Regions from separate parts of the Pseudoalteromonas sp. TP27 genome, predicted to be linked through region 1. Evidence: predicted binding sites of a transcription regulator. Region 1 holds the regulator's gene; each other region holds the start of a gene.
What was found. Region 1 encodes LexA, which represses DNA repair genes until DNA is damaged. Its sites were predicted from a motif close to TACTGTATNNNNATACAGTA; they were not measured.
Positions count from the first base shown of each region.

Region 1 (3,209 bases):
CGCCGCCAATTAAAAACATGGTCAGCGAAAAAATTAAATATAAACTACCAATATCTTTATGGTTAGTTGTATAAAGCCAGCGTTTAAAACCTTTTACAGGATGATGAGCATGGTGAGCTTCATTGGCGTTAGGTTGTTCTACTATGCTACTCATTAGTTCGCCTCCACTTTGGCATCAATTGCTGCCTGTATTTGACTCGGCTGAATAACATCACCCGTATCGTTACCCCATGCATTACGTTTATAAGTAATAACAGCTGCTAATTGCTTTATAGATAACTGCTTAGCAAATGCTTGCATTGCCGTACCGGGTCGCCCATGAATAACTACATCAATGTGATCTTTTATATCGCCAAGCACTATCGGGCTTCCTTTAAGTGCAGGAAATACACCCGGTAACCCCATACCTGTAGGTTGATGACACGCCGCGCAACTGGCCATATACACTTGCTCGCCTAAAGTCATTAACTCTTCTTTAGGTAACGTTTGATCAAGCAGAGCAGCGTCGGCCAGTGCTGCTTTTTGTTTTGCTTGCTTTGCATCGGCTAGCCATACTTTAAAGTCAGCTTCAGATTTAGCTTCAACCACTACGGGCATAAAGCCATGGTCTTTACCGCAAAGCTCAGCACATTGACCTCGGTAAATACCTTCTTCATTAATATTGGTCCATGTTTCGTTTATAAATCCCGGGTTAGCGTCTTTTTTCACAGCAAAATCAGGTACCCACCATGAGTGAATAACATCATCAGAGGTCATTAAAAAACGTACTTTTTGGTTTATTGGCAGTACAAGCGGTTTATCTACTTCAAGTAAATAATTAGGATTTTTATCTGCAAGATTCGCTATTTCGTCTTGAGGGGTGGATAAAATAGAATAAAATGCGACGTCTTCGCCCATATATTCATAGTGCCATTTCCATTGCGAGCCTGTAATTTTAATAGTGAGATCAGCTTTGCTGGCATCTTCCATTGCAATTAGGGTTTTAGTGGCTGGTACTGCCATAGCAATTAAAATAACGAATGGAATAGCTGTCCAAAGTATTTCTACTTTAGTGCTTTCGTGAAATTGGGCAGGTACAGCCCCTTTAGATTTACGGTGATGAATCAGTGCCCAAAACATAATTGCGAACACTATCACCCCAATCACACAACATATTATAAATATGGTCATGTGCAGCTGATATACATTATTGCTTATATCGGTTACGCCTTTGCGCATATTGTACTGGCTGTTAGCCAAAACATGCTGCGGAAAAGCAATCAATACAAGCCACAAGGTAGAGGTCAGTTTACCCATGTGACGGCTCCTTTGATGCTATTGCGAGTGCAAAGCGAAGAGGCATACGGCTTAAACGCCAATTCGTTATTTTTATTATTTAACCAATCCTGTTTTTTTGATTGGTATCACTGTCCCAACAAAGAGTTTGTATATTGTGTGTTCTCAAAACTGAAAGCTGTGAGTTATTGTTAGTTCAGCACACTAATGATTAGCTAAAAAATGAGCAACAAGCAAGCTTTAGTATAAAAAACAACCGAGTAATATTTAAAAATTAGTCAAGTATCTGCAAGCATATCGACTATTTAATATTCAAAAAGCGAGCAAAACAAAGGGGTGTAACACATGAGGAAGGAGAAAAGCATGAGTGAAAAAAAGTTTACAGCTTAAATAATTAGTTAGCTGTTTAAGATATATTTTAGTACGAATTTTAAAACAAAAATGCGCACTAAAAAGTGCGCATGAATAAATTGATTGCTTAAAGCAATCTAAAATCTACATCCAATCGGCGTTTCTTATTACGCCAACAGCTAGGCCTTCAATGTTAAAAGACTCATTTTCAAGGTCTACTTCAATAGATTCAAAATCGTCGTTTTCAGCATGAAGTAATACTTTACGACCCGCTTTCTCAAGACGTTTTACAGTTACGTCTTCATCTACGCGGGCAACAACAACTTGCCCGTTTTCAGCGGTTTGAGTACGATGTACAGCAAGTAAATCACCATCCATAATACCAATATCCTTCATGCTCATACCATTAACGCGTAGTAAAAAATCGGCGGCTGGTTTAAACATTAATGGATCGATTTTACAATGACTTTCAACGTGCTCTTGCGCCAAAATAGGTGAACCCGCAGCAACACGCCCTATAAGTGGTAAACCTAATTGTTCAGGCTCTTCTTCTTCAATTAATTGAATACCACGGCTTGCACCTGGTTTCATTTTAATTGCGCCTTTTTTAGCAAGTGCTTTTAAATGTTCTTCAGCAGCATTGGCACTTTTAAAACCTAGTGTTTGCGCTATTTCAGCACGTGTAGGAGGCATACCAGTGTCTTTAATAAAAACTTTAATTAGTTCGAGTATTTGAGCTTGGCGGTTCGTTAATGGTCGCATACAACTGGTTTTCCATACAGTACATTTAACTGTGAGTATATACAGTTAAATAAAAATCGCAAATTTAAATTATGTCTTAAAATAGCCAAAGTAATTTCACTTGTGTACATTTTAGGGATATAACTAAAGCTAAGTTTATAAATGATTAAAAAGGCAAAGGAGTCGTTATGAGTATTTGGTATCAACCTATTACTTTAGAGTTTTGCAAACAGCTAGATGAAGGTATAAATGGTCAAGGTACGCTGATGAAAACTATGGGGATAGAAATCACAGAAATTGGTGATGATTACTTAGTTGCAACTATGCCTGCCATACCTGAGCATCATAACCCAATGGGAATGGTTCACGGTGGTGCTAATGTTGTACTTGCCGAAACAGTAGCGAGTTATGCCGCTAACTTTGTTGTCGATTTCACAAAATTTTACTGTGTAGGGCAGGAAATTAGCGCAAGCCATTTAAAAGCATCTCGCAATGGTACTTTAACTGCCACGGCAAGAGCATTTCATATTGGCAAACGTAGTTCAGTATGGGAAATAAAAATTACAAATAGCCGCAATGAGCTGTGCTGCGTATCAAAAATGACCGCAGCAGTCGTAGAGCGAAGATAGTTACTTATAGTTACTTTTCGATTGGGTAAATTGTAATTTCCATACCCGCACCAATCGCAGATATACGTAATAATGTATCTGCATCTAATGCTTGGTTAAAGCACTTAGGAGATGTGCCTGATTCAAAACCAATATCAAACGTTCTACGTGAACAACCTAACCATTGCTTTAGCGCGTTACGCGAACACGATTCAATAAGCTCACATATATGGT
Region 1 is NZ_JARDAK010000018.1:14,038-17,246, reverse strand. It holds gene ctaD (cytochrome c oxidase subunit I) at 1-154, opposite strand, end outside; gene coxB (cytochrome c oxidase subunit II) at 154-1,296, opposite strand; gene lexA (transcriptional repressor LexA) at 1,771-2,388, opposite strand; gene PX700_RS17275 (PaaI family thioesterase) at 2,556-2,996, shown strand; gene PX700_RS17270 (hypothetical protein) at 3,007-3,209, opposite strand, start outside.

Region 2 (3,209 bases), on a different contig from region 1:
TCTTGTACGCCATTAGCAAGGGTTCGGAACGATACCCAAGCAAAACGTAAGCCTTTTGCCTCTTGACGCTTACGAGACGCGATAATGAGTTGGCAAATATTGCTGTAACGAACCACTTTCAAGTCACTAAAGAAACGCTCAGAGAACTGTTTATACGCAGGGGCACTGCGAATAGTCCCTTCTTTTAGATCGACACAGACGTTGACGCGCTCACTGTGAAGATAACCAGCACGTTTCAAGTATGAGATCGCTTTAGCGAACGATTTAGGCGAAATATAACGCCCAAAGCGCAACGCATAATCTTCTTGTAGCTGATCATAACTGATCGTTTTTAGTCCAGCTTCCGTTGGTAAACCAATACGGCCACCGATTAAGTCGGTATTCACAATGATACAAGCAAGTACGTTCGCAACGAGTCGTCGGCATTGAATATTATTCACGCCTTCACCTCCCCACGCATTTAATGCAGGGAAACGGTTCGGGTTATCTATAAATTCTTCACACGATTTTAAAATACGTGAGTATTCAGGCGGCAAGGTTTCCCATTTACCACTGCGCAGCAAACGACGAGAGCGAAAATCGAACTTAAAAGGGGTCTTAGGCTTCTTTTTGTTTTCATCAGCAACAACAGAGCGATGAAGTTCAATCAGCTCATGCTTACGATTTTTACGTTTAGCACGATACTCAGCATCATATTGTTTTTTGATTTGAATTTTAGAGAGAAGATCAGAAATGCTCATGAGACACATCCTCATCATAACGTCTGATAGCATAGGCTACATCATTATGGTGATAGGAATTGCGTCTTTGTGTTATGGGCTGCCAAAGGCAACATTGAAATAAATTCATTTTAAAATTCTCGACAGTTTATAAGGGATGTTCGGCTGCGAAACCAAACATAAGAAACTAACTTATAGGAAACAGAGAGAAAGATCAACCGATTGTTATTTAAACCAAATTCCAGATACAAAAAAAGCTGACCCTGTCGAGGAAATCAGCTTTTTTTGCGAATGCTATAATGTTAGATTCGCGGTCTAACACACTCTAATTATACTGGAAAAATACACTACATAGAAAGCTATGTAGTAACGTGCTGTGTAATGCACTCTTTAACACCCAGTAGCTAAATACTACCAATCACACGCACTGTTTACAACTTATAATGCCTGTATTTAATTTAAAATAGATGAGTACCAAAAAACTTTTCCTATAATTTCAAAATTACTATCCTCATGATATTCATCAAATGAAATGCATTCATCTTTATATTCTGGATTATAACTCCGAATTATCACGCCCTTAGAATCTAAAAATAAAGCTTTTACTCGCAATAAGTTATGTACGCTTAGTACGTAAACACCTCCATCTTGAATCGTTTTCATTGATGTATTTACTGCTAATATCGACCTATTTTTAATAATAGGTTCCATGGAATCTCCATGGCAATTTATGCAAATAATGTCTGATTTATTAAATTGATTTGCTACTACGCATGAAGGTAATGGATAAAACTCACGGCTAGTACATTCATTAAATGCTCCATGGCCTGCTGATGCGCTTATATCTGAGTATAAAGGTGCATTAAATGTGTCAATCCATAAACTATTTTTCTCTCTAGATTTATCCTGCCCGTTATGTTTATTTTCTTCTTTATAAAAAAACAGCCAATCTTTAGATACCTTTAATGTTCTCGCTATTGCTTCATACAATTCAACTTGAGGATACGTAACACCTCTTTCCCACCCAGAAACAGATTGAGGTGTTAGCTCTAATATTGAGGCTAAATCCTTTTGCTTCAATCCAATTTTTAATCGAGCTTCTTTTATTCTTTTCCCAAGATCCGTCATTTTTTAAATCACACTTACACCTGTCAATCCCCAATACCTAATCTAACAAGTGAAGAGTAAAATCAAAACTTAATGCAACTTATTCTAGTTGTTTTTACTTTACTTTAGTTTACAAAGTATACTATCATTGAAATCTGATCATCCATACAGTCCTTTTTAAAGGCTGAAACCTTAAAGGTTATTGAATGAGCAAAAAGAAAGACACCGTAGGTATCCATTTCCAAATGGATAAAATTACGAGTGACACGCTCGAAAGAGAAGCAGAAAAAAATGGGCGCACTAAACGACAAGAAGCCGCTATTCGACTTCGTGATCACGTTGCCCGTTACAGCTCCACTTACGTTAAAAAATAATTTTTTACCGTAATAAATCCTTTTAAAGGATGCTCTTTAACAATTAGTGCCAAGGCAGATCATCTACCAGACTATTTACGTGTGATACGTCAAGACTCTATTTTTGATGATCGAGGACAAATGCCCGTAATAATTTGTCAGTGTCCAAAAGGACATATCACCCCCTAATTTTGGCTGGGTAATCAATAGATCCAATTGATTGTAATGTGAGTGGATTTTCTTTTTTAAAAAGGAAGTAATGTGAAAGCATTTAAAAAAACTAGAGTGGATAGAGCGATCCAGTTAGCTGAGCCGCCCACTTATCGCGCTCTGCATTGGTATTGTGATACCAACGGCAACGTAATTAAGAAATTTACACCAGTAAAACCTTACCAAACCTTAATCAAAAAGGGCATGTTATGAACATGACACACACAGAAATACGCGAAGCGGTTTCCGTTATTACACTCATGCGTGAAGGTCATAAACCGCGCACTGAGCGAATTGATAGGCTCGCAAAACAACGCATTGATGACAAATGGTATCAATGGCAATTACGAAAAATTGATGAGGACGAGTTGATGTTATCACCTCCGCCTAATTATGGATTTACTCAACGATGCAAATAGCATCACAAGCTCACTCAGCGATAAATACTTGGTTTTAGTGCGTGACAACCACTAAAGAAAACCCGTCTGTTAATGGTCAAACCATTCGTGAAGCCAACACGTAACAATACACATTCTTTTAATTTAATTAGGGGGTGTCAGTCTTGTAAGCACGTACAGCAACGTGCAGTCTATTGGCAGTAGGCTAAAGAACAGCAAGCATCCCAAGCTTATATACAGTGTCCAAGTAGTTATCGCTGAGTGAGTTTCTTCTCTTATCATATAAGGTAATAACACCATGCAATACGCCTTGTTCTTAGTCGGTGAAAAAGAGCAGCACAGACCATTACTAGATACGGCTGAACTTCACGCCCTTAACGCGACGCTTTCAGGCATCACCGAAAGTGATAAAGATGAATCTC
Region 2 is NZ_JARDAK010000035.1:5,873-9,081, forward strand. It holds gene PX700_RS20915 (hypothetical protein) at 1-740, opposite strand, end outside; gene PX700_RS20920 (S24 family peptidase) at 1,173-1,847, opposite strand; gene PX700_RS20925 (TraY domain-containing protein) at 2,033-2,200, shown strand; gene PX700_RS20930 (hypothetical protein) at 2,599-2,808, shown strand; gene PX700_RS20935 (hypothetical protein) at 3,086-3,209, shown strand, end outside.
Region 2: a site for LexA is predicted at 1,980-1,999, ahead of PX700_RS20920 (S24 family peptidase). Genes of this name have one in related genera too.

Region 3 (3,209 bases), on a different contig from region 1:
AGTGCCTTACGAGAAAAAGTCGACTATGCACTATTACTTATCGATATAGATTACTTTAAGCAATACAACGATATTTATGGTCATGTGCAAGGTGATACGGTATTAAACCTTGTTGCACAAACTATTACTAATAGTTTGCAAAGGCCAACAGATTTTGTAGCGCGTTATGGCGGCGAAGAGTTTGTAGTTGTTTTACCTCATACAAGCACTGAAGGTGCAATTTGTGTTGCCGATAAAATCAAAAAAAATATAATCGACTTAAAAATCCTTCATAAATATTCAGAGTACGGGTTTGTTACCATTAGTATTGGCGGTTCAACTTTACAACCTTACGAAAGTAACAAAAATACGTTGCAGATCGCAGACGAAAAAATGTATGAGTCTAAAACACAAGGGCGTAACAAAGTGTGCTTTTAAGCTTAGCGAGCCAATAAGACTAGGGCGTGTTGACCTTTCGTGATTAATTTTGCAGCTGTATGTTTGGTTTTTAGGCAAGGCAGAGCCTATGTAGTGTGGTTATTCCCCATAAATAGGCGATAACGCAGCAAAAATGCCAAACATGCGCTGCCCTTTGGGTTCTTTATAGGGGCGATTAACTCTTTGTTGCTCGGTTTTTACTTAGCCCACTAGGTTACAAACCTCGCGCCGCGATTAAATCGTCCCTAGATTGAACAAATTTCAATCCACAAAGTTCAATACGCCCTAGGTGATACTTAAAAACACTTTGTAGGTAATAAATGATCAAATAAAATTATTACACGCTATGGCATTTTTTATATTTTTTAGTGCTACCGCACGGGCAATCATCATTTCTGCCCACTTTAATATCTTCAACTGGGTATATAGCACCATCTAAATAACGCCATTTGGAATTTTCTTTAATAAACTGCGATTTTTCGTGAAGTTCACAAAATAAGTTTTGATAAAAATATTGGGCTTTAAATTCTACATTGCCAGTGTCTTCATCATAGCTTGAACTAATTACATCAAGATTGATAAATCGACAACTGTTAGCAAAATCATTGATTTCTTTAACAGGGTTTTCAGCTTGTTTTTCTTCAGCGTAGGTTTGATAAACATATTTTGCATTTTTAATAACATAAGCACTAAATCGTGAGCGCATAAGTTGTTCTGGAGTGTCAGCTTGCTTAACATATAAGTGAAGCGGCTCGCAGCAATTGGCATAATCGTGCCCACTGCTGCAAAAACATAATGTGGTATTGAGTGAGGTCATAATAATAATACAGAGTCTAAAACATTAGTTTAACAAGCTTGTTGGGCGAGTGGTATCTCTGTTGTTTGAGCATTTTTAGTAAAACAGTATAGTTTTGTATTCGTTTTGCTCAAATCGAACGATAGATTAGTAAGTAATTGGTTATTAACTATATCGGTCCAGGTAATTACTGCTGCAAAATTTCCGTTATGTAATGCAGAATTTAATACGTACTCTAAATTTACTAGGTGTTTTTGCCTAATTACTAAGAGTTTACTTGTATCAATTGAGCATGAATCAAGTAAAGCTTTACTCGGTACATGGTCTGGAGCAATTAATAACGTCCAAGCATTAGAACTATTGTATTGGTGTAATACTTTTAAAAGCTCAAAGGTCGCTGAAATTTCATCTTCAATTTGAATCAAATTTACGCAATCGCTTTGTTCATCTTGTTGGTAACTTTTAACTGTTCTTACGGTAATAGTCTGTAACATAATTTCACTCACTGGGTTTTTATACAGTATTCATATACAGTAGTTTATACAGTGCTTTCGTGCAAGCATTTTATGCTATTTATTTGTACAGTTATTCAGCTTTTAATCATTTATTTTTGTTTTTAATTTATAATTGATTATTAATCATGGCTTTACATTTTTATTTTTGAGAGGGTAATCTTAAAATAAATTTTTTAGTGGTGTCTTCATTATTGGCTTTTATACTGTATAGGCCTATTGCTACGACCATACACAGTACTTTCAAACACTGTATACAGTACTTTTTCCATAGTTAGCTTATGTGTTTTCACTCGTGCGAGGGATCATATGAGAAAACTGGAGTTGATGGATTTGTTCGTACAAACTTGCTGCATAACATTGGGCATCTTTAAATCGCTTAGTTTCAATATGCTTACGTATATCTGTAACCGCTGCAGTGGCAGGTGCGTAGCCTTGACTACTTGCTAAGCTTAACCAAGCAGCAGCATGAAACACACTTTGTGGCACGCCTTCACCTTTCACAAAAAATAAACCTAAATAAAACTGTGCTCTATGGTTTCCCGCCATTGCAGCAAGTCGCATCCATTTTGCAGCTAATGGAGGTTGATTATTTTTTAAATAGTATAGGGCTTTATTTAAAGTACTTTGCTCATTTTTTTTATTATCAACGGGCACAGAGGTATTTTCGGGTTGAGTAACAAAACCTAAAATATTATCTAGCTGTTGCTCTAAGTCTTGCTCACAAGGTGTTGTTTTAAGCATATTGGTTCATTTATTATTTTAACTATTTTAACATTTTAGTATATAGCAAGGTAAAATGTCCTGTAAAAGATAATTTTTATGTTAAAATCTCGCCACTTTTTACTATCACAAGTTCATTATGTTCGAAGCCTTATTTAAACTGAGCGAAAATAATTCAACAGTTAAACGCGAATGCGTTGCTGGCCTAACTACCTTTATAACCATGGTATACATTGTATTTGTTAACCCAGCTATGCTTGCTGAGGCAGGGATGGATCAAGGGGCTGCATTTGTAGCGACATGTATAGCAGCTGCGATAGGCTGTTTCATAATGGGTTTATGGGCTAATTATCCATTAGCATTAGCCCCTGGTATGGGACTAAATGCTTTTTTTACTTATGGTGTCGTGTTAGGCATGGGTTATACCTGGCAAGCCGCGTTAGGGGCTGTATTTATGTCGGGTTGTATATTTTTGTTTTTAAGTTTATTTAAAGTCAGAGAGTGGATTATTAATGCTATACCTCTGGTGCTAAAGCGAGCTATCGCTACGGGCATAGGTGCTTTTTTAGCATTAATTGCACTTAAAAATGCAGGCATTATTGTCTCAAGCCCAGCAACATTAGTGCAGTTGGGTGACATTACTTCTCCAGGGCCGTTATTGGCAATACTAAGTTTTTTTGTAATTGCAGCGCTTTTATACCGCGATTTTAAAAGTGGCGTACTTATTAGTATTTTATTAGTGACTGGCATTGCTCTAAGTT
Region 3 is NZ_JARDAK010000001.1:406,503-409,711, reverse strand. It holds gene PX700_RS01815 (diguanylate cyclase) at 1-417, shown strand, start outside; gene PX700_RS01810 (YchJ family protein) at 755-1,234, opposite strand; gene PX700_RS01805 (SulA-like leucine-rich domain-containing protein) at 1,264-1,707, opposite strand; gene PX700_RS01800 (tetratricopeptide repeat protein) at 2,005-2,469, opposite strand; gene PX700_RS01795 (NCS2 family permease) at 2,588-3,209, shown strand, end outside.
Region 3: a site for LexA is predicted at 1,730-1,749, ahead of PX700_RS01805 (SulA-like leucine-rich domain-containing protein). Genes of this name have one in related genera too.